DNA from 3 places in the Pseudomonas sp. T1.Ur genome. Region 1 is predicted to be linked to each of the others. Evidence: riboswitches for the same ligand, from Rfam matches in the RefSeq annotation. Region 1 holds a riboswitch; each other region holds the start of a gene.

Region 1 (7,945 bases):
CAGTTCCGCGGACAGCGGATACCCTTCGGCCTGCATCGCCCGCAGGATATTCAGCGCCGCCGCCGGCGTGTCCAGGCCAACGCCGTTGCCGATGCGCCCGTCCCGGGTCGGGTAGTTGGCGAGGATCAGCGCCACACGTTTTTCGCCGTTGGGCAGGCGCGCCAGGGTGGTCCAGCGCCGGGCCAGTGCGGCGACAAAATCCATGCGCTCGGGCACGGCCCGGTAGCACACCACGTCGCTTTGGCTGCGCTCACTGCGCCAGGCCAGGTCCTTGAAACTGATGGGCCGGCTGATGATCCGCCCGTCCAGTTCCGGCAAGGCGATGTGCATCGCCAGGTCCCGCGGCCCCAGGCCTTGTTCGCTGGCGCGCCAGCCGGGTTCGTTGTCCTGGGCGCAGATCGCCTGGATCACCGGGATATCGCGGCGAAACGGCCGCAGGTGCGGGGCCTCGGGACTGGATTGGGCGAAGCCGGTGGTGTTGAGAATCACCCCGGCCGCCACCTCGTCCAGCCAGTCTTCCACCTGGGCCAGGCACCCGGGTTCCTTGAGGCTCGCCACGGCGATCGGCAAAGGATTGAGCCCCGCCGCCTGCAGGCGCTGGCAGAACACATCGATGAACGCGGTGTTCGCGGCTTGCAGGTGCGAGCGATAAAACAACAGCGCCGCCACCGGTTCGCCGGCCTGCCAGTCGGCCCGCCAATCATCCAGGGTCGCGTTGGTTTTTTTCGGGTGATAGATCGCCGTGCGTGCCAGGGGCTGGGGCTCGCCCCACGAATAGTCGCGGCCAAACCATTGGCTGCCGAGGTGACGGAACAGGTTCAGGGCGTTTTCCAATCCACCCTGGCGAAGAAACTGCCAGAGCCGGTCGCGATCTTCGACAGGCACATTGCTCAAGTCGCTGAGCTCCGGATCTGGACGGTCATCCCCCGGCACCAGGATCAGCTTCACCCCGCGTCCGGCCAGTTCCATCAGTCGCTCGATGCCGTAGCGCCAATAGCCGATGCCGCCGTGCAGCGACAGCAAGATGACCTTGGCGTGTTGCAGCACGTCTTCGACATACAGATCCACCGACGCGTGGTTCTGCACCTGCATCGGGTTGGCGAGGCGGAACTGCGGGTAGTCGTCCGGCAACTGCCGCGCCGCTTCGGCCAGCAGCGCCAGGCTGGAATCGCCGCTGCACAGGACCACCAGTTCGGCGGGGGTTTGCCCGAGGTCGGCGATGTTGTCATCCGACACGAAACCGCCGGGCTGGGTCCTGAGCAGGTGCATGGCTTACACGCTGAGGGCGGCGCGCAACTGCGCTTCGAGCCGCCCGGCGTCCAGCGCCTGGCCGATCAGCACCAACCGGGTCACGCGTGCTTCGTCGGCGCTCCACTGGCGGTCGAAGTGCTTGTCGAAGCGCGTGCCGACGCCTTGGATCAGCAGGCGCATCGGTTTGTTCGGGATCGCCGCGAAGCCCTTGACCCGCAGCACGTCGTGCTGGACCACCAGTTGCGTCAGCGCGTCCAGCAGCAGGCTTTCGTCAGCCTGGGGCAGTTCGATGGAAATCGAATCGAAGGCATCGTGATCGTGGTCGTCGTCATCGCCGTCATGGTGGTGGTCGTGATGGCTGTGGCGGCTGTCGATGTGCTCTTCGGAACCGGCGCCCAGGCCGATCAGCACGTCCAGTGGCAGGCGACCGCTGCTGGCTTCGATGATCTTGACCGCTGGCGGCAGTTCTTCGGCGACTTCCAGGCGGACTTTTGCCAGGTCTTCAGGGTTGATCAGGTCGGCTTTGTTGAGGATCACCAGGTCGGCGCTTGCCAGTTGATCGGCGAACAGCTCGTGCAGCGGCGATTCATGGTCCAGGTTCGGGTCCAGCTTGCGCTGGGCATCGACCTTGTCCGGGAATGCGGCGAAGGTGCCGGCGGCGACGGCCGGGCTATCGACCACGGTGATCACCGCATCGACGGTGCAGGCGCTGCGGATTTCCGGCCACTGGAACGCCTGGACCAGCGGCTTGGGCAAGGCCAGGCCGGAGGTTTCAATGAGGATGTGATCAAGGTCGCCGCGACGGGCTACCAGTTCGCGCATCACCGGGAAGAACTCTTCTTGCACGGTGCAGCACAGGCAGCCGTTGGCCAGTTCATAGACGCGGCCGTTGGCTTCTTCTTCGGTGCATCCGATGGAGCACTGCTTGAGGATCTCGCCGTCGATGCCCAGTTCGCCGAATTCGTTGACGATGACCGCGATACGTCGGCCCTGGGCGTTGTCGAGCATGTGCCGCAGCAAGGTGGTCTTACCCGAGCCGAGGAAACCGGTGACGATGGTGACGGGGAGTTTGGCCAGTGTTTTCATCGGATGCCCTTTGGCAAGGTGGCGGGCAAACGGGACGACAACCGCAGGCACAGGCGTGCGCGGAAGATTTCGCCACCGGATCACCCCGCCCGGTTGTAGTGAGAATCTGTTGTCGAGGCAGGTCTCCTGGCTGACGGCGGGCCAGGCAGGCCTTTATCCAAAGCCTGGGCTGGCAATTTTCTGCGCCTTCCCGTGCGCCCGTTGTAACAGGGCATGCACAGTGGCCTTGCAGAGACAGCACCGTTCACAGTTGCGGGGGCAGCCGCGGCTTGGACCGCGTTCCCTTCAGGCTCTGTAAAAAAGGTATCCGCACTCGCCCGTTTCGCCTTGTCTGGCCTTCGCGCGAACACATTTCATACAGCCCCTAGCTTCGGCGCATGCCGAAGAACCTCGAAGGCGCAAGGCTACGCAGGGTGTGCGGGCGGGTCAATCTCCGCAGGCAATCTCCGCTGACCGGGGCGTCCTGGCGACCGTCCGCAGGGAAAATCAGCGGGCCGCCACTCGCCAGAGCCGGGCGATGTCCCGGGCCCGCTCGGCCAGCAGGCGCGGCGCCTCGGTGCACGCCTCTTGCAGCGTCATGGGCCCGTTCGCCAGGGCAAACGCGGCGTCGATACCGTGTCCATAAAGCGCTTCGTAGCCCTCCCCCAGCGTACCGGCCAGGACCACTACCGGCACCCCGTGGCGCCGGGCGATGCGGGCGACGCCAAACGGCGTCTTGCCGCGTAGGGTCTGGGCGTCGAAACGGCCTTCACCGGTGATCACCAGGTCGGCACCGTTGATCGCATCGGCCAGGCCGGTCAACTGCGCAACGACTTCCACACCGGTCCGAAACTGCGCCTGGAGGAACGCCTTGGCGGCGAAGCCCAGGCCCCCGGCGGCGCCGCTGCCCGGTTCGTCGCGAACGTCACGGGCGAGCGCCCGGGCACAATGTTCGGCGAAGTGCCCCAGCGCCCGGTCCAGTTGCCGCACCTGCCCGGCGGAGGCGCCTTTCTGCGGGCCGAACACGGCTGAAGCGCCGTGGGGGCCGCAGAGCGGGTTATCGACATCGGCGGCGATCTCGAAACGCACGCCGGCCAGGCGCGGATCCAGGTCGCCCAGGTCGATCCGCGCGAGTTTGTCCAAGGCCGAACCACCGGGCGCCAGCGGCTGGCCCTGGTCGTCGAGCAACGCCACACCCAAGGCCTGCATCGCCCCGGCGCCACCGTCGTTGGTGGCGCTGCCGCCGATCGCCAAAATAACCCGGCTGGCGCCTTCGTCCAGGGCGGCGCGAATCAACTCACCGGTGCCATAGGTGCTGCTGGAACAGGCATCGCGCTGTCCCGGTGGCACCAATTGCAAACCGCTGGCCTCAGCCATTTCAATGATTGCCGTGCGGCTTTGCGCCAGCCAGCCCCAGCGGGCCTCGACGGGGGCTCCCAGCGGGCCACGGACCCGGTTTTCACGCCACTGGCCGTGGCAGGCCGCAAGCACCGCCTCCACCGTTCCCTCGCCTCCGTCCGCCATTGGACACTTGATCAACTGCGCGTCCGGCCAGACCTGGGCCAGCCCTTGTGCGATGGCATCCGCCACGCCCTGGGCGCTGAGGCTGTCCTTGAACGAGTCGGGGGCGATGATTATTTTCATTTTTGTTCTCCGGTTCCGATGCACAGCATGCTGCCAGCTGACCGCAACCGTGACGCCGGTCCGCCGCACAAAAGACACTGGGGATTATTGGTCAAATTCACAAAGGCTGGGTCGCATAGCGTGTGGCCAGCGCATCTGTGGCGAGGGAGCTTGCTCCCGCTCGGCTGCGTAGCGGCCGCTTTTTTGGGGCCGCTGCGCGACCCAGCGGGAGCAAGCTCCCTCGCCACGGGGTTATGAGTCAATTGCACCCCACATAGGTTATGTGGGGGTATCGACGGTCTGTGGCAACAGCTGGACGCCCAAGTACAACGCCAACATCCCATCCAGCCTGAGCGGGTCGACGCCGCTGAGTTCGGCAATGCGCTCCATGCGATAGCGCAGGCTGTTGCGGTGGATGCCCAGGGCGTCGGCGCAGGCCTGGCTCTGGCCGTCGTGTTCACACCAGCTTCGCAGGGTAGCCAGCAGTTGGCCGTTGCTGTCCTTGGCGATGACTTTGCGCAACGGGGTCAACAACTCGTCCAGCGCATCATCGCTGCGATGCCGCCAGAGCATCACCGGCAGACGATAGCGATTGAGGATCAACAAGCGTGACTGCGGCAGGACATCACGACCATACGCCAGCAGGTCCGCCACGCGCCGGTAGCAACGGCGCAGGCCCGCCAAGCCTTCGGCCTGGCCGCCCACAGCGACTCGAAGGATGTTCCAGCCCAGGCCGTCGAGCTTGCCCAGCAAGCGCTCGTTCTCCACCGAAGCCGTGACTGGCCGGCACCAGAGCAACGAGGATTTGGACGAAGTCAGGCACCAGCTGTCCGGGTAGCGCGACATCAACCAGGCGCTCAACGATTCCACGGTTTGCCCAGGCCCGTGCTCCCAGCCCAATTCAAACAAGTACGGCACCCGCGACAGCTGCGGCTTGAGGCCCATCTGCTGCGCCTCGTCGAGCAACCGTGGCGAATCCCCGGCATCGCCCAGCAGCAACGCCAGCAAGTCATCGCAACGCTGGCGGCGCCATTGCTGCTCGGCCTGCTGGTTGCGCTGGCCGAGCAGCATTTCCGCGGTCATGCGCACCAGTTCAGCGTAGGTGCGCAATTGCGCGGGCTCACCGGTGATGCCCAGCACGCCGATCAGCCGCTGGTCGAGCATCAGCGGCAGGTTGATTCCCGGTTGCACACCCTTGAGGTGCACGGCGGTGTGTTCGTCGATTTCCACCACCCGGCCGTTGGCCAGGACCAGTTGCGCGCCCTCGTGGCGGGTATTGATGCGCTCGCGCTCGCCGCTGCCGAGGATCAGGCCCTGGTTGTCCATGACATTGACGTTATAGGGCAGGATCGCCATCGCCCGGTCGACGATGTCCTGCGCCAGGTCGTGATCGAGTTCGAACATGGGCGGTGTTCCTTGCAAGCGGCGTGATTGTTGTTTTTGAGGTGCAGCGCGCGCGTGATTGGTCAGGCGCACAGGGTCGACAGCCAAACCCTGTGCTCCGGCACAAAGACACGGGACCTTGGGCTGGCCGAGACTCAAGGGGCGGTCAACGTTACCCCTTGGCACGCCAAAATCATAATAAAGAGAGACCCGCCATGTCCCAGAGCGCAGCAGCCCTCCTGGCTACCCACGACGAAAAGAATACCGTCTACAAGCGCATCACCCTGCGCTTGATCCCCTTCATCTTCATCTGCTACCTGTTCAATTACCTCGACCGGGTGAACGTTGGCTTCGCCAAGTTGCAGATGCTCGACGCGTTGAAATTCAGCGAAACCGTATACGGCCTCGGCGCCGGGATTTTCTTCATCGGCTATGTGCTGTGCGGCGTGCCGAGCAACCTGGCCCTGACCCGATTCGGTCCACGGCGCTGGATCGCGCTGATGATGATCACCTGGGGCACGCTGTCGACCTGCCTGTTGTTCGTGACCACACCGACGCAGTTCTACACCTTGCGACTGTTCACCGGCGCGGCCGAGGCCGGATTCTTCCCTGGCGTGGTGCTGTACCTCTCGCAGTGGTTCCCGACGTTCCGCCGTGGCCGCATCATGGCGCTGTTCATGTCGGCCATCCCGGTGTCCGGCCTGCTCGGCAGCCCGTTTTCCGGCTGGATCCTCAATCACTTCGCCGCGGGCCAGGGCGGCTTGGCGGGCTGGCAATGGATGTTCCTGCTGCAAGGCATCCCGACGGTGATCCTTGGCGGGCTGGCGTTCTTCCTGCTCAGCGACACCTTCGCCAAGGCCACCTGGCTGACCGATCATGAACGTGCTGTGCTCACCGCCGACCACGCCGAAGACCAGGCCAACAAACCGAAAACCAGCACCGACTCACTGGCGGCGGTGTTCAAGAACCCAGCGATCTGGGCGTTTGGCCTGGTGTACTTCTGCATCCAGAGCGGCGTGTACGCGATCAACTTCTGGCTGCCGTCGATCATCAAGAACCTCGGTTTCAGCGATAACCTGGTGATCGGCTGGCTGAGCGCGATTCCCTATTTGCTGGCGGCGGTGTTCATGTTGCTGGTGGGACGCTCGGCGGACCTGCACAAGGAGCGTCGCTGGCACCTGGTGGTGCCGATGCTGATGGGCGCGGTGGGGCTGCTGATCGCGGTGAATTTCGCCACCACGCCGGCCATCGCCATCCTCGGCCTGTCCATCGCCACCATGGGCGCCCTCACCGGCCTGCCGATGTTCTGGCCGGTGCCCACCGCCCTGCTCAGCGCGGGCGCGGCGGCTGGTGGATTGGCGTTGATCAACTCCATGGGCCAGATGGCCGGTTTCCTCAGCCCCTACCTGGTGGGCTGGGTCAAGGACGCCACCGGCTCGACCGACGCGGCGTTGTACCTGTTGGCCGGCGTGATTGTCTGCGGCAGCCTGCTGGCGTTGCGCATGACTCGCACCCTGCGGGCCTGACCCCCCCCTGCCCTCCGTGGGAGCGAGCTTGCTCGCGATGGCGGTGTATCAGTCGATACCAATGTTGGTTGACCTGACGCTATCGCGAGCAAGCTCGCGCCCACAGTTGATTGGGGGTGTTTGAGAAAACGGTTGGATCCACGCGGCGGTTCTGGTATTTGATTGAGCCTTTCCCCATGGATGAAAGGATCTTGTCATGAGCTACCGCACGCTAGGCCATTCCGGGTTGCAAGTCTCGACGTTGACCCTGGGCACGATGATGTTCGGCGAACAGACCAGCACCGAGGATTCGCTGCGGATCATCGACAAGGCCTGGGACCAGGGCATCAACTTCATCGACACCGCCGACGTCTACACCGGCGGTCGCTCCGAAGAAATCGTCGGCGAGGCGATTGCCAGTCGTCGTCACGAGTGGGTGCTCGCCACCAAGGTCGGTTTCGGCCCGCCGGACGGCGTGCCCAACCGCAGCGGCCTGAGCCGCAAGCATCTGTTCAATGGCATCGAAGCCAGCCTGACGCGCCTGGGCACCGATTACCTGGACATCTATTACCTGCACCGCGAAGACCACAACACCCCGCTGCACGTCACCGTGTCGGCGATCGGCGATTTGATCCGCCAGGGCAAGATCCGCTACTGGGGCCTGTCGAACTACCGCGGCTGGCGCATCGCCGAGGTGATCCGGATTGCCGACAGCCTGGGCATCGACCGCCCGGTGATCAGCCAACCGTTGTACAACATCGTCAACCGCCAGGCGGAAACCGAGCAGATCACCGCCGCGCAGAACTACGGCCTCGGCGTGGTGCCGTTCAGCCCCCTGGCTCGCGGCGTGCTCAGCGGCAAATACGCGCCAGACGTGCCACCGGACGCCAACAGCCGCGCCGGTCGCCAGGACAAGCGCATCCTGGAAACCGAATGGCGGGTCGAGTCCCTGCGCATTGCCCAGCAGATCCTGGAATACACCCAGGGCCGGGGCGTGGGCATCGTCGAGTTCGCCATCGCCTGGGTGCTGAACAACAATGCCGTGACCTCGGCCATCGTCGGGCCGCGCACGGAGCAGCAGTGGGATTCGTACACCAAGGCGCAGTCGGTAAAAATCA
Region 2 (7,945 bases), 860 kb from region 1:
CGTGGGATTGTTCGGATTGACCACCACCAACACGTCGAGGCTGTCGAGGAAGAAGTCCACTTCCGCCTCCAGCACTTCGCGCACGATGTAACCGCAACGGCGCCAGGCTTCGGCGTGCTCGGCGTAACAGGGCGACAAGACGCCGACCTTGCCGGCCCGGCGCAGGCGCGGCAGCAGTTGGATGGCCATCTGCGAACCGGCCACCGGCAGCACATGCGTCGCTTCGTAGTAATCGCAAGCGGCCTGTTCCAATCCATCGTCGGCCTCGGGCAGGCGCGCCCAGGCGCGCAATGGGATAGGCGGAACGTCGAACGGCCAGGGCGCCAGGCCGCTGGACAGGTCGAGCCAGTCGGCCTCGGCAATGCCGTACTGCCGGGAAGCGTTGCGCAGTCGTCCACCATGCTCAAGCATAGAACTCGGCTCCGAGGCAGAGAATCAGCAGCCATAACCATACGCCGCGCTGCACCAATTGCCAGCCACGATCAATGGAATCAGCACTCGCCGGCACGCCTTCGCCCAACGGCGGACGCTGATGCAGTTCGCCGTGATACACCGCCGCGCCCCCCAGTTCCACGCCCAGCGCACCGGCGCCGGCGGCCATCACCGGCCCGGCGTTGGGGCTGTCCCAGGTTGGGCCCTGGGTGCGCCAGCATCTGAGCGCCGGGCGGGTCTTGCCAAGGACGGCGTAGGTCAACGCCACCAACCGCGCGGGAATATAGTTGAGCACATCGTCGATCTTCGCCGCCGCCCAGCCAAAACGCTCGAAGCGCTCGTTGCGATAACCCCACATGGCGTCGAGGGTATTGCTCAAGCGGTACAACACCACGCCGGGCGCACCGGCCACCGCGAACCAGAACAACGCCGCAAACACCGCATCGCTGCCGTTTTCCAGCACCGACTCGGTGGCGGCACGGGCGACAGCGGTTTCGTCCAGCTCAGCCGTCTGGCGACTGACCAGATAACTGACCCGCTGGCGCGCCTCGTCCAGATCCCCACTGCGTAACGCCCGGGCCACCGGCTCGACATGCTCGCCGAGGCTGCGCAGGCCGAGGGCGCAGTACAACGCGAGGATGTCCACCAGCCAGCCCACCAAGGGTGCCCAGGACAGCGCCGTAGCCAGCAAGGTCAAGGGCAGCACGGCGATGATCCACGCCGTGACACCGTGACTGCGCCAGCCACGCCCACCGGAATTGAAACGTTGTTCGATACGGGTGGCGAAACCGCCGAATGCCACCAGCGGATGCCAGCGCCGGGGCTCGCCCAGCAACGCATCCAGCGCCACCGCGGCGGCGCTGAGCAACGCCACGCTCATGGGCGCACTCCCCAGTGATTTTCATAAAGCAGTTCATTAAGCGGACGCGGTTGCGCCCAGCCTTCCAGCGCAAGCATCGGCGCAGGATAAAAGCCCTCGACCGGCCCCAGGCACAAGATCGCCAGCGGCTTGGCGCCAGCCGGCAGGCCCAGCAGATCGGCCAGGGCCTGGGGCTCGAACAACGACACCCAGCCCATCCCCAGTCCCTCGACGCGGGCCGCCAGCCAGAGGTTCTGGATGGCGCAGGACAGCGAGGCCAAATCCATTTCCGGCAAGGTCCGGCGGCCGAAAATGTGCCGCTCCCGGTCGTCCATCAACGCCGCCACCAGGACTTCGGCACAGTCGTTGATGCCATCGACCTTGAGCTTCATGAATTCGTCGCTGCGCTCGCCCAAGGCTTCGGCGGTGCGGATCCGTTCTTCTTCCACCAAGTGCTGGATTTCACCGCGCAAGGCGCGATTGCTGATACGGATGAATCGCCACGGTTGCATCAGCCCGACACTGGGAGCCTGGTGCGCGGCTTCCAGCAGGCGGCGCAGCAATGGCGGCTCGACGGTGCCGCCGCTGAAATGGCGCATGTCGCGGCGTTCGGCGATGGCGCGGTAGACGGCTTCGCGTTCGGCCTGGGAGAAAGTGGTGTTTGTCATGGCCTCTTCGCGAGCAAGCTCGCTCCCACATTAGATTGTGGTGCTGCTGTAGATCCCTGCTCAACCCGATCCCCTGTGGGAGCGAGCTTGCTCGCGAAGGCGGCTTCTCGGTCAGGCGCAAACAACGCGGCAATCGCCCTCGGATTGGACGGAAAATAAAAATGCACGTAGGAAGCCGTCATTCGTCCTTGTCGGAAAACCGCCTCAGCTCCCCGCCCGCCATTGGGGCTGTGCCCGCGGGCAATCGGCTCGAGTCCGGTGCTGGTCAGCGAATGATGGTAGGTATGCCCGCGCAGGGAACCTTCCGGCAAATCCACCGATTGCAGCGCGAGGGCCGCCAGGCGTTTTTGCATCTGCGCATCCCCGGCCAGCAAACCCAGCAATTCGGCGCGGACGCCTTCGACGTCGGTCAACGAATCAAGCAGGTACAGCATGCCGCCGCATTCGGCGAGCAGCGGCTTGCCGGCCGCATGGTGGGCACGGATCGCCGCCAGCATCGGCGCGTTTAGCGCCAGGGCGACGTGGTGCAGTTCGGGATAACCGCCAGGCAGGTAAAGGCTGTCCGCCTTGGGTAACTGGGTATCGTGAATCGGCGAAAAGAAACTCAACTGCGCGCCCATGGCCCGCAGCAGATCGAGGCTCGCGCCGTAAGTGAAGGCAAACGCCTCGTCCCTGGCGACAGCGATGCGCACACCGTCGAGCCACGGCTCAACAACGCTCACCTCCGGAGCCGCGAACTCAACGCTGGGCGGCAGAGCCACTTCACAGCTGCTGGCCAACGCCTCGGCGGCAGCATCCAGGCGAACGTCCAGGTCGTTCAACTCACTGGCCTGGACCAGTCCGAGATGACGGCTTGGCAATTCGATGCCGGTTTCCCGTGACAACGCGCCATACCAACGCAAGCCTTCGGTCAGGCTGCCTTCGAGCAACTGCGCATGACGCAAGGTCCCGACCCGGTTGGCCAAGACCCCGGCGAACGGCAGGTCCGGTTGATAACGCGCCAGGCCCAGGGCCAAGGCGCCGAAGGTCTGGGCCATGGCCGTGCCGTCGATCACCGCGAGTACCGGCACGCCGAAATGCCGCGCCAGGTCGGCGCTGGACGGCGTGCCGTCGAACAGTCCCATCACGCCTTCGATCAGGATCAGGTCCGCTTCCGCGGCGGCTTCCCACAGCAGTCGGCGACTCTCCTGCTCGCCGACCATCCACATGTCCAATTGATAGACCGGCGCGCCACTGGCTCGCTCAAGGATCATCGGATCGAGGAAGTCGGGGCCACACTTGAACACCCGCACCTTGCGCCCCTGGTTGCGATGCAACCGTGCCAGGGCGGCGGTGACGGTGGTCTTGCCCTGGCCGGACGCCGGGGCGGCGACCAACACCGCCGGACAGTGGCGACTGGTCATCGGCGCATCGCTCACAATTCGACGCCTTTCTGCGCCTTGATGCCGGCCTGGAACGCATGCTTGATCATGCCCATTTCGGTCACGGTATCGGCCAACTCGATCATCTCGGGCTTGGCGCCGCGACCGGTCACCACCACATGCTGCATGGGCGGTCGGGCTTGCAGATCGCTCAGGACTTGATCGAGGTCGAGGTAGCCGTGCTTGAGGGCGATGTTCAGTTCATCGAGTACCACCAGGCCAATGGCCGGGTCGCTGAGCAACTGACGCGACACAGCCCAGGCGGCTTCGGCGGCGGCGATGTCGCGCTGGCGGTCCTGGGTTTCCCAGGTGAAGCCTTCGCCCATGACATGAAAGCGCACCTGCTCCGGGAAGCGGCGGAAAAACAGCTCCTCGCCGGTGCTGTTGCGCCCCTTGATGAACTGCACCACGCCGCACTGCATGCCATGGCCCATGGCCCGGGCCAGCATGCCAAACGCCGAACTGCTCTTGCCCTTGCCGTTGCCGGTCAGCACCAGCAGCAGGCCGCACTCGTTCGGCGAGTTGGCGATGCGCTCGTCAATCACGGCTTTCTTGCGCAGCATGCGTGCCAGGTGGCGTTCGTCGCGATCGGGCGTGTCGGTCATGGGGGAGCTCTCCGTTGGGACTGGATAACGGCGGGCGGGCAAAAAGAGGACGGCAATGAGCCTGGCATCGCCCACCGTGATGCCGTTGGATGAATCAGGCCGGTCTCCGGGCTCATGAGCGGCGTAACGCCTGGCTGCGCGCCTTCCCATGTCAATGGACACAGTGGTGAGTGGCCTGTGTGGCGAGTTCTGTCGGTCAACTTCGGCGTCATCCGAACTTGAACTGACGAACCCACCACACAGGCCACAAGCGCAGCGTTGACTCATTTACCGTTGCGGGGGCAGCGCCGGGTTTGTGTGCACGCACCGGCTTCCCTGTTTCACCCTATCGGCAATGCCATAGAGCACCTGAAACAAGCCGCGAAGGTTAGAGGGTTGGGGGTGGAGCGTCAATTAAAGCCGCGACGGCCATCACCTGGGACATTGGCCCGGATCAATAAACTGACGTCAATCTTGTGTGATGCTGCGGCAAGTGATATCAAAGAGACACCATGACCCGATATCACAAGAACAAGAGGGCAAACGCATGCAAGGCATGATCATCAGCAATCCGAACCTGGAATTCCTGCGCCCGGTACTGGAACGCTGGTTCGACTGTATCGACCGCTACAACGCCGTGCGCGGCGATAACGACACACCTTATTGGCACGATGAAAAAGCCAACCTCGGGTTGCTGTCGGCCGCCGCCTGGATGGCTGAGATGGTCACGCTGCAGGACGCGTCCACGCGCAAACAGAACGAAGAAGGCGAACGCAGCGCCCGCGCCGACCTGTTGATTGCCAGTACCGATGAACGCGCCTTCATCCAGGCGACCCAACGCTGGCCGAAGGTCAACAACCTGAACCTGACCCAACCCTTGCTGGAAGCCACCAGCGACGCCAAGCGCATCAGCTATGCCAGCGACTTGAGGCTCGGCTGCCTGTTCGTCGCCCCGCAAAAAAACCAGCAAAGTGCCACGCCGGAAGAACTGCAGGACATGATCGATGACCTGCAGAAAGAAAACACCTGCGCGGTGGCCTGGTATTTTCCCTATGCCTATCGCAAGTTGCGCAACGAAACCGGGCACTATCACCCTGGCGTCGCGGTGCTGTTCAAGCAGGCCCATGGTTAACGCCACACAAAAAACTGTGGGAGCGAGCTTGCTCGCGATGGCGGGTTATCAGTTGCGTCAGGGTCGCCTGACACACCGCTATCGCGAGCAAGCTCGCTCCCACAAGGATCGCTTGGCTGAATGACCACCCACCGTTGAACCATCCCCCGTCTACGCTTCTCTATGAATAACCACATGCATTCATAGGGAAGCCCGCATGCTCAAGCCCTCTCATCTTTTGATCGTCGCCCTTGCTACAGGGCTATTCGCTTGCGGCGAGTCTTCCACCTTGCAGGTTTCCGACGGCATCGGCCCGTCGCCGAAACTGCCCGAGCCGAACAAGACCCTGATCCCCACGGTGAATATCGCCGAAGCCGTCGGCTGGCCGGACGGCGCCAAGCCAACCCCGGCCCAGGGCCTGGACGTCGTGGCGTTCGCCGAGGGGCTGGATCATCCACGCTGGCTCTATGTCCTGCCCAATGGCGATGTACTGGTGGCGGAAACCAACGCACCGCCCAAGCCCGACGATGCCAAGGGCATTCGTGGCTGGGTCATGAAAAAAGTCATGGGACGCGCCGGCGCTGGGGTGCCAAGCCCCAACCGTATTACGTTGCTGCGCGACGCAAACCATGACGGCGTTGCTGAAACCCGGACGATCTTCCTGGAAAATCTCAACTCACCGTTCGGCATGACACTGGTAGGCAGTGACCTGTACGTGGCCGATACTGATCGGTTGATTCGCTTCCCTTATAAGGATGGCGACACGAAGATCACGGCACAGCCGACCAAAGTGGTCGATTTGCCGGGCGGCACGCTCAACCACCACTGGACCAAGAACGTGATCGCCAGCCAGGACGGCAGCAAGTTGTACGTCACCACGGGCTCGAACAGCAACGTTGCGGAAAATGGAATGGAGGCGGAAGAAGGTCGCGCGGCGATCTGGGAGGTGGACCGGGCCAGTGGCGCTCATCGCATTTTCGCCTCGGGCTTGCGCAACCCCAACGGCCTCGCATGGGAGCCCCGCAGTGGCGCGTTGTGGACCGCGGTAAACGAACGGGACGAGATTGGCAGTGACCTGGTGCCGGACTACATCACCTCGGTGAAGGATGGCGGTTTCTACGGTTGGCCCTACAGTTACTACGGGCAGAACGTGGACATCCGGGTCGAACCACAAAACCCCGAGCGGGTGGCCAAGGCTATCGCCCCCGACTATGCCGTCGGCCCCCACACGGCGTCATTGGGCCTGGCCTTCGCCGAAGGCAGCACCTTGCCCGCGCCCTTCACCGAAGGGGCCTTCGTCGGGCAGCACGGCTCCTGGAACCGCAAGCCCCACAGTGGTTATAAAGTGATCTTCGTCCCGTTTAGCGCAGGTAAACCGGTGGGACCACCGGTGGATGTGCTGACAGGTTTTCTCAACGCCGACGAAAAAGCCCAGGGCCGGCCGGTGGGCGTGGTGATTGATAAACAGGGCGGGCTGTTGGTGGCGGATGACGTGGGGAACAAGGTCTGGCGTGTTTCGAAGAACTAAGAACCGGAACCGAACCGTGGCGAGGGAGCTTGCTCCCTCACCACAAGAGCCTCTCCAGCAGAGTCGATCTTCTTAATCGTCAGGGATTACGCGCCAGATGCTCCGGCTGCAACACGCGCTTGGCGCCCAGGTAGGCTTTCTGCCAATAGGCCTTGGACAGGCTGTCCAACTTGACCGTCCCGCCCGTGGCCGGCGCATGGACGAAACGCCCCTCCCCGACATAAATCCCGGCGTGACTGACCTGGGAGCCGCCATTGGTGGCGAAGAAAACCAGGTCGCCGGTCTCCAACGCATCCTTGCCGACCTCCGGCGCTCGCATGCTGATCATTTCCCGGGTGGAACGCGGCAGGGAAATACCGGCGGCGTCACGGTACACGTAGCCGATCAAGCCACTGCAATCGAAACCTGAATCCGGCGTGTTACCACCCCAGCGATAGGGCGTTCCCACAAGCCCCAGCGCGCGAAACAGCACGTCTTCAGCGGCCGGGGACGAAGGTTGGGAGGGAGCGAATACCACCGGAGCCCGCACGGGTGCGGGTGGCGGAGTACGACTGGCACAGGCGCTGAGCAGCGCGGCGAGAAGCATGAGAGCGAGGCGGGCCGACGTCGACATATGCAGAACAATCCTGATCTGGATGCGGCTTTTTCTGCCGTGGAGATGGAAACAAATCCGCCCGCGTAATACGCAGGCGGATTGCCATCAATCAATGATCAAGGATTCTAGCGGCTATGGGGCAAACTTCAAGTAAGACTTTAAGTTTGCCCTACAAACTGTGCGCTTACTTGCGAGCCGTGACCACAGTCGGCGCCATGGCGAGAGCGCGCTTGGCTTCGAGGAAGGTCTTGCTCCAGTAGCTGTCGCCCAGGCTGTCGATTCGCACCCCACCGCTGCGGCGGCTGCTGGAGTGGATGAACTGGTTGTCGCCCAGGTAGATACCGGCGTGGCTGACGCGACCGCGACGACCGTTGGTGCTGAAGAACAGCAGGTCTCCGGGCTCCAGCTGATTGCGTGCTACCAGTGGGGCGTTCACGTTGATCATTTCGCGAGTGGAACGTGGCAGGTTCATGCCGGCCTCTTCGCGGAACAGATAACCGATGAAACCGCTGCAATCGAAGCCGGCTTCAGACGTACCGCCAAAACGATAACGAGTACCGATCAAGGACATGCCACGCTCCAGGATGCTGTCTGCCAGCACTGGAAGCTGATAAGGCTTGCTGCCGGCGAACTCTGCCAGCTCTTTGTCGGTGGCCATTTCTTCCTGGAACGCAACGGAGGAAGACTGGGCGGTTACAGAATTCTTGACCTGTGCTTGTGGCGCTTGCTGGGACACTGGGGAGTGGG
Region 3 (7,945 bases), 110 kb from region 1:
CGGATGTTCATCAGGTTGCGATCCACTTCGCGAGAGACTTGGGCCTGTTCTTCGGAGGCGCTGGCAATGACCAGGTTGCGCTCGTTGATCTGGTGGATTGACTGAGTGATTTGCTCCAGCGCCACGCCAGCGGCCCGGGCCAGTTCCAGGGTGCTCTGGGTGCGCTGGTTGCTTTGCTGCATAGACTGCACGGCTTGGCCGGTGCCGTTCTGGATGCCCGCGACCATTTTTTCGATTTCCTGGGTCGATTGTGCGGTGCGATGGGCCAAGGCCCGGACTTCGTCGGCCACCACCGCGAAACCGCGTCCGGCCTCCCCGGCGCGGGCGGCTTCGATGGCCGCGTTGAGGGCCAGCAGGTTGGTCTGTTCGGCGATGGCGCGGATCACGTCCAGCACCTTGCCAATGTCGCGGCCCTGGACTGCCAAGCCCTCGATCATCGAGGCGGTGGCTTGCACATCGTGGGTCATGGTCTGGATCGCGTCGACGGTTTCCACCACCCGTGTACGGCCCTCATGGGCGGCCTGGGTCGACTGGTTCGACGCCTCGGAAGTCGACACGGCGTTGCGGGCGACTTCTTCGACGGCGGCGGTCATCTCATTGACGGCGGTGGCCGCCTGCTCGATTTCATTGTGCTGTTGTTGCAATCCCCGGGAAGATTCCTGGGTGACGGCGCTCAGCTCTTCGGCGGCGGCGCCCAGCTGGGTGGCGGAGCCGGCGATCTGCTCGATGGTCTGGCGCAGGCTGCCCTGCATCGCTGCGAGCGCCTGGAGCAACCGGGCGGGTTCGTCCTTGCCATCGTCGTCGATAACTGTGACCAGATTGCCTCCGGCGATGGTCCGGGCCGCTTCGAGGGCCCGGTTCAGGGGGGTGACGATGCTGCGAGTCAGCAAAAGGGCCAGTACCACGGTGGCGAGCGCGGCGATGACCGAGACGATGATGATGCCTGTGATTGCGCTGTCGTAGTGCTCGCCGGCCTTGGCCGATGCTTCGCCGGCGCCGGTTACGTTGATCGCGATGAGCTTGTTGAGTTGCTCACCCATCAGGTCGGTGCCTTCCTTGATCCGTGTATTGATGTGGGTACGCAGTTGATCGATTTTGTCCTGACGCGACAGCTCCAGCATTTCCTGCTGGGCCTGTAGGTATTTTTCAAGCGTTGCGGAAAAGGTTTTGTACAGTTCGGTTTCTTCCGCAGTAGCCGGCAACGCCGCATAGCTGTTGTTGGCCTTGTGCAGCTTTTCCACCAGCACGCCAATGCGAACCTCGGCCTCTTTCAGGCTGGCCGGGTCACGGTTCACCAATATGCGAAACGAGAGGATACGCATGCGCAGTACGTTTTCCATCACATTGGCGAGATAGCCAACGCTGGGGACCTGGGTCTGCTCCATGTCCAACGAAGCCTGGCGAATGACGGACATGCGATTGGCGGCGAACACGCCGAGCACAACGACCAATAGCGCAATGACGGCAAAGCCGAGAAAGGCTCGGGGGGCGATGTTCAAGCTACGTAGGGACATGGGAAGACCTCGGTGGTGGGTCGAGCGTCCATGCCGCCAGCGTATCGATTGGGATAATTGTGTGTACGCCTACCCCGTTATCGGCTGGGCTTGAGGCTTTTTGCAGGACGACGATGAAATATATTCCCGGCGTGTTCAATTGACGCCCCGCCCTCGCCCATGGTCTCCTGTGCGCCAGTTTGGGTGCCCTTCACAGGGTGAAACGGGAAACCGGTGAATCGTGTGCTTTACTTCAAGGCCACGTCAGTCCGGTGCTGCCCCCGCAACGGTAAGCGAGCGAAGCGTCGAATCCACTGTGCATGCGCATGGGAAGGTGACGCTTTCAGGCACGGCTCAGGCCCTGTCCCTCGTGAGCCCGGAGACCGGCCCATGACTCATTTTCAACAAACCCGCGGTGGGCGGGCGCTGTTCGAATCCCGGCGAGCCTTCGCCTGGGTTTTCATTGCGCTCGATCCGCCCGCTGACAGACCAGAGGGAAGCGCCATGTCGACCATCAGCAGCACCGCCCGCACCACCAGCACCACCGTCACCCTGAGCCAGCGACTGGGCGCGGCGGTCCTCGCCTCGATCCTCGGCGCGGGCCTGGTCTATTTCGCCGGTTTCTCCCACATCGAAGCGGTGCACAACGCAGCCCATGACACACGTCATAGCGCCGCGTTCCCGTGCCACTGAGTGCTGCCGACATGATCAAGCGTATCGCGCAAACCGCTGGTTTCAGCGGGCTCCTGGCCGCCCTGCTGTTGACCCTGCTGCAAAGTCTCTGGGTATCGCCGCTGATCCTCCAGGCGGAAACCTTCGAGAAGGCGCCGGCGACCGAGGTCCATGAACATGCCGCAGGGGCTGCACATACCCATGACGCCGAAGCCTGGGAGCCGGAAGACGGCTGGCAGCGCGTGCTGTCCACGACGGGCGGCAACCTTGTCGTCGCGGTGGGTTTCGCGCTGATGCTGGCGGGCCTGTACACCTTGCGCACGCCGACCCGTACATCCCAGGGATTGCTTTGGGGCCTGGCCGGCTACGCCACCTTCGTCCTGGCACCGACCCTCGGCCTGCCACCGGAATTGCCCGGCACGGCAGCGGCGGATCTGGCCCAGCGGCAGATGTGGTGGATCGGCACGGCAGCGTCCACGGCGGTGGGCATCGCGCTGATGGTCTTCGGTCGGCATTGGCTGTTGAAAGTGTTGGGCCTTGCGACCTTGCTGATTCCCCATGTCATCGGCGCACCGCAGCCGGACGTGCATTCCATGCTGGCCCCCGAGGCGCTGGAAACTGAATTCAAACTCGCCTCGCAATTGACCAACGTTGCATTCTGGCTCGCCTTGGGCCTGATCAGCGCCTGGCTGTTTCGCCGTGGCGCCCAGGCCCACCACGACGCATGAGCAACGGGCCGATCCTGGTGGTCGGCCTCGGCTGCCAGCGCGGTTGCCCGGCCAGTGCGTTGCGGGCATTGCTTGACCAGACCTTGCAGGCCCATGGCATTGCGCTCGATCACGTGCGGGCATTGGCCAGCATCGATCTCAAGCGTGACGAACCCGGGCTGTTGGAACTGGCCGGGCAATTGTCGTTACCGCTGACGTGCTTCAGTGCCGGGGAACTGGCTGGCTATCAAACACGGCTCAGCCATCTGTCCGAAATCGCCTTTGAGCGTACGGGCTGCCACGGCATCGCCGAAAGCGCCGCCCTGGCCCTGGCCGACCGATTGGGCACCTCCCCCGCGAGCTTGCTGGTTACCCGCCAGAAGGCTGCACAAGCCACGCTAGCATTGGCGGTTACCTCGTAACGCTTGATAATCGCCGCTGGAATCATGAGCGCTGCTCATGCACCCCCCACTCAACAGGAAACCGGTCATGACCGTCTTCTTCATCGGCGCCGGTCCCGGCGACCCGGAACTGATCACCGTCAAGGGCCAGCGGCTGATTCGCAGTTGCGCCGTGATCATCTACGCGGGCTCCCTGGTGCCGGCAGCCGTGCTGGACGGCCACTGCGCCGAACAAGTGATCAACAGTGCCGAGCTGCATCTGGAGCAGATTGTTGATCTGATCAAGACTGCCCACCTCAAAGGCCAGGACGTGGCGCGGGTGCACTCCGGCGATCCGAGCCTTTATGGCGCCATCGGCGAGCAGATCCGCTGCCTGCGGGAGCTGGACATTCCTTTCGAAATCATCCCCGGCGTAACCGCCACCTCAGCCTGCGCCGCCCTGCTGGGTGCCGAGTTGACCTTGCCGGACGTGTCGCAGAGCGTGATCCTGACCCGTTACGCGGACAAAACCGCAATGCCCACAGGGGAAGAGCTGGTCAGCCTGGCACAACACGGGGCGACCCTGTCGATTCACTTGGGGGTCAACCATCTGGAAAAGATAGTAGACGAGCTCCTGCCCCACTACGGCGCGGATTGTCCGATTGCGGTGATTCACCGGGCGACGTGGCCGGATCAGGATTGGGTGGTGGGGACGCTGGAGGACATCGCCGGGAAGGTACAGGCCAAGGGCTTCAGGCGTACGGCATTGATCCTGGTGGGACGCGTGCTGGGCAATGATGTGTTCAGCGAATCATCGCTGTACCGCGCCGGGCATGCGCATCTCTACAGACCTTGACCTGGCGGCAGCCCCGGATCCCTTGTGGGAGCGAGCTTGCTCGCGAAAGCGGTGGGTCAGCCAGCGATGATGCTGGATGGGCCGGCCCCTTCGCGGGTAAACCCGCTCCCACATTGATTAGCGGTGCCAACGGGAATCGCGATCACTGCCCGGAGCCCTTGTGGGAGCGAGCCTGCTCGCGAAAGCGGTGGGTCAGCCAGCGATGATGCTGGATGGGCCGGCCCCTTCGCGGGTAAACCCGCTCCCACATTGATTAGCGGTGCCAACGGGAATCGCGATCACTGCCCGGATCCCTTGTGGGAGCGAGCTTGCTCGCGAAAGCGGTGGGTCAGCCGGTGATGGTGCTGGATGAGTTGGCCCCTTCGCGAGCAGGCTCGCTCCCACATTGATTAGCGGTGCCAACGGGAATCGCGATCACTGCCCGGATCCCTTGTGGGAGCGAGCTTGCTCGCGAAAGCGGTGGGTCAGCCAGCGATGATGCTGGATGGGCCGGCCCCTTCGCGGGTAAACCCGCTCCCACATTGATTAGCGGTGCCAACGGGAATCGCGATCACTGCCCACATTGATTAGCGGTGCCGACGGGAATCGCGATCACTGCCCGGAGCCCACAGGACACGAACTGATCGCAGAAGCTTTTGTGGCGAGGGAGCTTGCTCCCGCTGGACCGCGAAGCGGTCCCCCGGCGACTCACGCGTCCATCACGGAGAACGCGGGGTTGCCTTGCGATTGCTACGCAATCGAGCGGGAGCAAGCTCCCTCGCCACAGTGTTTTGCGCGCAGCGAACACCTATCAGTAGTAGGCGTTTTCTTTCTGCGTGTGGTCGGTCACGTCGCGCACGCCCTTGAGTTCCGGGATGCGCTCGAGCAACGTGCGCTCGATGCCTTCCTTCAAGGTCACGTCGGCCTGGCCGCAGCCCTGGCAGCCGCCGCCGAACTGGAGCACGGCGATGCCATCTTCCACCACGTCGATCAGCGACACCTGGCCGCCGTGGCTGGCCAGCCCCGGGTTGATTTCGGTTTGCAGGTAATAGTTGATGCGCTCGTTGACCGGACTGTCGGCGTTGACCATCGGCACTTTCGCGTTCGGCGCCTTGATGGTCAGCTGGCCGCCCATGCGGTCGGTGGCGTAGTCGACCACCGCATCGTCCAGGAAAGCTTCGCTGAACGAGTCGATGTACGCGGTGAAGCTCTTGAGCCCCAGCGCGGTGTCTTCGGGTTTTTCTTCTCCCGGCTTGCAGTAGGCAATGCAGGTTTCAGCATACTGGGTGCCGGGCTGGGTGATGAAGATGCGGATCCCGATACCTGGGGTGTTCTGCTTGGACAGCAGGTCAGCCAGGTAATCGTGGGCGGCATCGGTAATGGTAATGGCGGTCATGGAAACTCCTCGCAGGCTTGCCGGCAGTTTACGCCAATCATCGCGCCGGACAAAGTCCCAGTATTTTTGTCAGGAAAGGACCCGGCGATGCAAGGGTGCATCGCCGAGCGCTTCGCTCACAGATTCTGGTAGCGATTCATGTCCAGCACGCCCGCTTCCATGGGGTCGGTCTCTTGAATGTATCGGCTCAGGTCGTGGAAATACTGCCAGAACTGCGGGTGACTGCGCCGAATCCCCCAGCGCTCGACAATCCGCTCGAACGCCGCCGCATCCGGCGCGCTTTCCATGGCATCGACGAACGCCGGCACCTGCCCGGCGGGTATGTTGAAGATGAAATTGGGGTAGCTGCTGAGCACGCCCGGGTAGACCGTCAGCGTGTCCAGGCCCGGCTGGTAACGGCTTTCTTCGCCCAGCAGGAACGCCACGTTGCTGTGGGCGCGGTTGCGCAGCAGGCTATAGACCTCACGGCGACCGCCAGCCGTTTCGATACGCAGCATCGTCGCTTCCGGCAACTGATCGATCACCTTCAGCCCCGCCGCCGGGCGCGACACCAGGCGGCTGAGGGCCTGCTCGGCGTTTTGCAGCGCCGGGTCGATATTCGGCCGCGAACAGTAGGCGCCTTCGCAGCGGTTGATGGGATCGGGACGGGCATTCAGCTCGCCATAGCGGGCCAGCAACTGCTGGGCGAAGTCAGCTTTCGGATCGTCCTCGTCGAGCTTGAGCGCCGTCGACTTGTCATCGTCGATGGCCTCGTAGTCGAGCCACATCTTGAATTTGCCGCCGGCCTGGTACCAGTCGTCGAGGTAGGCCTCACGGGAATCGGCCGGCATCAGGCGCAGGAAGTTCTGCTCCGCGCCGTTGCGGATCAGGTCGAAGTACAGCCGGGTCTGGGCCTGGTGGGAGACGTTGCCGAATACATCGAAATTCACCGCCAACTGATAATAGGTACGCTCCAGCAGCGGGAAGTCAAACAGCCACATCGTCTGCGGCACCTCCCCGATCAACCCTTTGGTGACCGAGGCACTGTCGAAATGCCGGAAGATACTTAACAGCGCGTTGTCATTACCGGCCCACAGCGTCGACCAGCTCGGCGCCGGCAGCTGCGCGTAACTGTCGCGACGCAGGGCTTCGTATTCGTTGCGCTTGTCCCGATAGTCGAGCCACAGGCTGACGACGCTGCCTACGTCATCGTTCTGCCCCGGCATCGCCAGCAGCGGCGTGGCCTGGCCGCGATAGTTCGGATCGGTGATGTAGAGGTCATGCTCGGGGGCCTGGAACAGCGCCCAGAAGTTGTCGCGAATCACGTCCGTGGCGATCTGGCCACGGCACACGGGACCGCGGATAAAGGTACGCACAAAGTACTCGGCGTTATCGAGCATGAACTGGTAGCGGGCCTGGGCCGGGATCGCTTCGAACGTGAAAAACGGATTCGCCCGGCGCTCCGGTCCATAACCCGGCAATGCGCTGACCTGCCAGTTGCCGCTGTAGAACAGGCTCTTGATTCGCGCCATTTTCGCCGCGCTCAAGCCGTAGGTAATGTGGGTCTTATGAACGATCACCCCTTGCACCGGCCAGAGCCGGTAATAAATGCGGGTGCCGGGGTCGTCGTTGGGACGGCGGGTGTTGATCAGGTCGATCGGCTGGCCAGTGGGCGTGCGCGAACGCACCCATTGGAAAAAATGCCCTGGTTCGCCGCCCTTGAAATAGACATGCGCCAGGAACCAGTGCTCGAACAGCCAACGCCCCACCAGGCTTTCCCGTGCGCCGGGCGCATTGAGCAGGTTTTCCCATTGCACCACTTGCAAGGCTTCGGCAGCGCTTGGCGCCAAGGCCTGCTGGTCAATAGGCGCGCCCGCGGCCAGCCAGCGCTGGAGCGTCTGGTACTGCGGGTCAGTCAGGCCAGTGACTGCCAGGGGCATGCCTTCCTTGGGGTGAGTGGCCGCATATTCGTTGAATTGCTCCGGCATCGGGCAACTGTTGTCGCGACTCAAGCCCAGCACGATGTCTTCCGGCAATTTGGCGTTGGGCTGCAAGGGCGTGCGGTGTCCGAGCTCCAGCATGCGAGCCATCAATGCGGCCTGGCTGCCCTGGGCATCGATCACCGAATAAAAGCCCTTGCGCTGCCAGGCTCGCTGGCCGGAGGCGTCATAGAACAAGCGGGTCGGGTCGGCGGCCTGGCGGCGCTCGCCGTCGTAGACCGGCACTTTGCTCGCCCCCCGAAGCGCGCCCTCGCCACTGCCAAGGTTCAACTGGCAGGCGGAGTCGTAGCAGGCATGGCAGGCCACGCACTTCTCCGTGAAGATCGGCTGGATGTCGCGGGTATAGGAAATTGCCGGAGTGGGATTCCCGGCGGCTGCGGTAAAAGAAAACAGCAGCAACAGACTGCCGAATAAGACGCGGTACGGCATGTCTCGGGTCCCTAAGAGATAATCCGGCGATTCTACCGGGCCAGCATCCCCTTG

The links. A riboswitch is a leader RNA that binds a small molecule or an ion and turns the genes downstream of it on or off. The one in region 1 is predicted to bind cobalamin.
Region 2: linked by a shared signal. The riboswitch ahead of cobO (cob(I)yrinic acid a,c-diamide adenosyltransferase) and the one ahead of cobW (cobalamin biosynthesis protein CobW) in region 1 are both predicted to bind cobalamin.
Region 3: linked by a shared signal. The riboswitch ahead of M8Q45_RS14300 (CbtB domain-containing protein) and the one ahead of cobW (cobalamin biosynthesis protein CobW) in region 1 are both predicted to bind cobalamin.

The regions. Positions count from the first base shown of each region.
Region 1 is NZ_JAMGSN010000001.1:3,120,290-3,128,234, forward strand. Features, by position in the region: gene cobN (cobaltochelatase subunit CobN) at 1-1,269, opposite strand, end outside; gene cobW (cobalamin biosynthesis protein CobW) at 1,273-2,337, opposite strand; cobalamin riboswitch at 2,438-2,663, opposite strand; gene M8Q45_RS13765 (glycerate kinase) at 2,824-3,960, opposite strand; gene M8Q45_RS13770 (sugar diacid recognition domain-containing protein) at 4,219-5,343, opposite strand; gene M8Q45_RS13775 (MFS transporter) at 5,538-6,848, shown strand; gene M8Q45_RS13780 (aldo/keto reductase) at 7,045-7,945, shown strand, end outside.
Region 2 is NZ_JAMGSN010000001.1:3,984,792-3,992,736, forward strand. Features, by position in the region: gene cobD (threonine-phosphate decarboxylase CobD) at 1-411, opposite strand, end outside; gene cbiB (adenosylcobinamide-phosphate synthase CbiB) at 404-1,312, opposite strand; gene bluB (5,6-dimethylbenzimidazole synthase) at 1,309-1,959, opposite strand; gene M8Q45_RS17720 (cobyrinic acid a,c-diamide synthase CobB) at 1,956-3,362, opposite strand; gene cobO (cob(I)yrinic acid a,c-diamide adenosyltransferase) at 3,374-3,985, opposite strand; cobalamin riboswitch at 4,066-4,352, opposite strand; gene M8Q45_RS17730 (hypothetical protein) at 4,512-5,096, shown strand; gene M8Q45_RS17735 (PQQ-dependent sugar dehydrogenase) at 5,293-6,603, shown strand; gene M8Q45_RS17740 (C40 family peptidase) at 6,683-7,216, opposite strand; gene M8Q45_RS17745 (C40 family peptidase) at 7,383-7,945, opposite strand, start outside.
Region 3 is NZ_JAMGSN010000001.1:3,226,794-3,234,738, forward strand. Features, by position in the region: gene M8Q45_RS28625 (methyl-accepting chemotaxis protein) at 1-752, opposite strand, end outside; partial or broken gene M8Q45_RS28630 (MCP four helix bundle domain-containing protein) at 744-1,514, opposite strand; cobalamin riboswitch at 1,679-1,899, shown strand; gene M8Q45_RS14300 (CbtB domain-containing protein) at 1,998-2,186, shown strand; gene M8Q45_RS14305 (CbtA family protein) at 2,198-2,893, shown strand; gene M8Q45_RS14310 (cobalamin biosynthesis protein) at 2,890-3,294, shown strand; gene cobM (precorrin-4 C(11)-methyltransferase) at 3,362-4,108, shown strand; gene nfuA (Fe-S biogenesis protein NfuA) at 4,899-5,483, opposite strand; gene M8Q45_RS14325 (fatty acid cis/trans isomerase) at 5,600-7,891, opposite strand.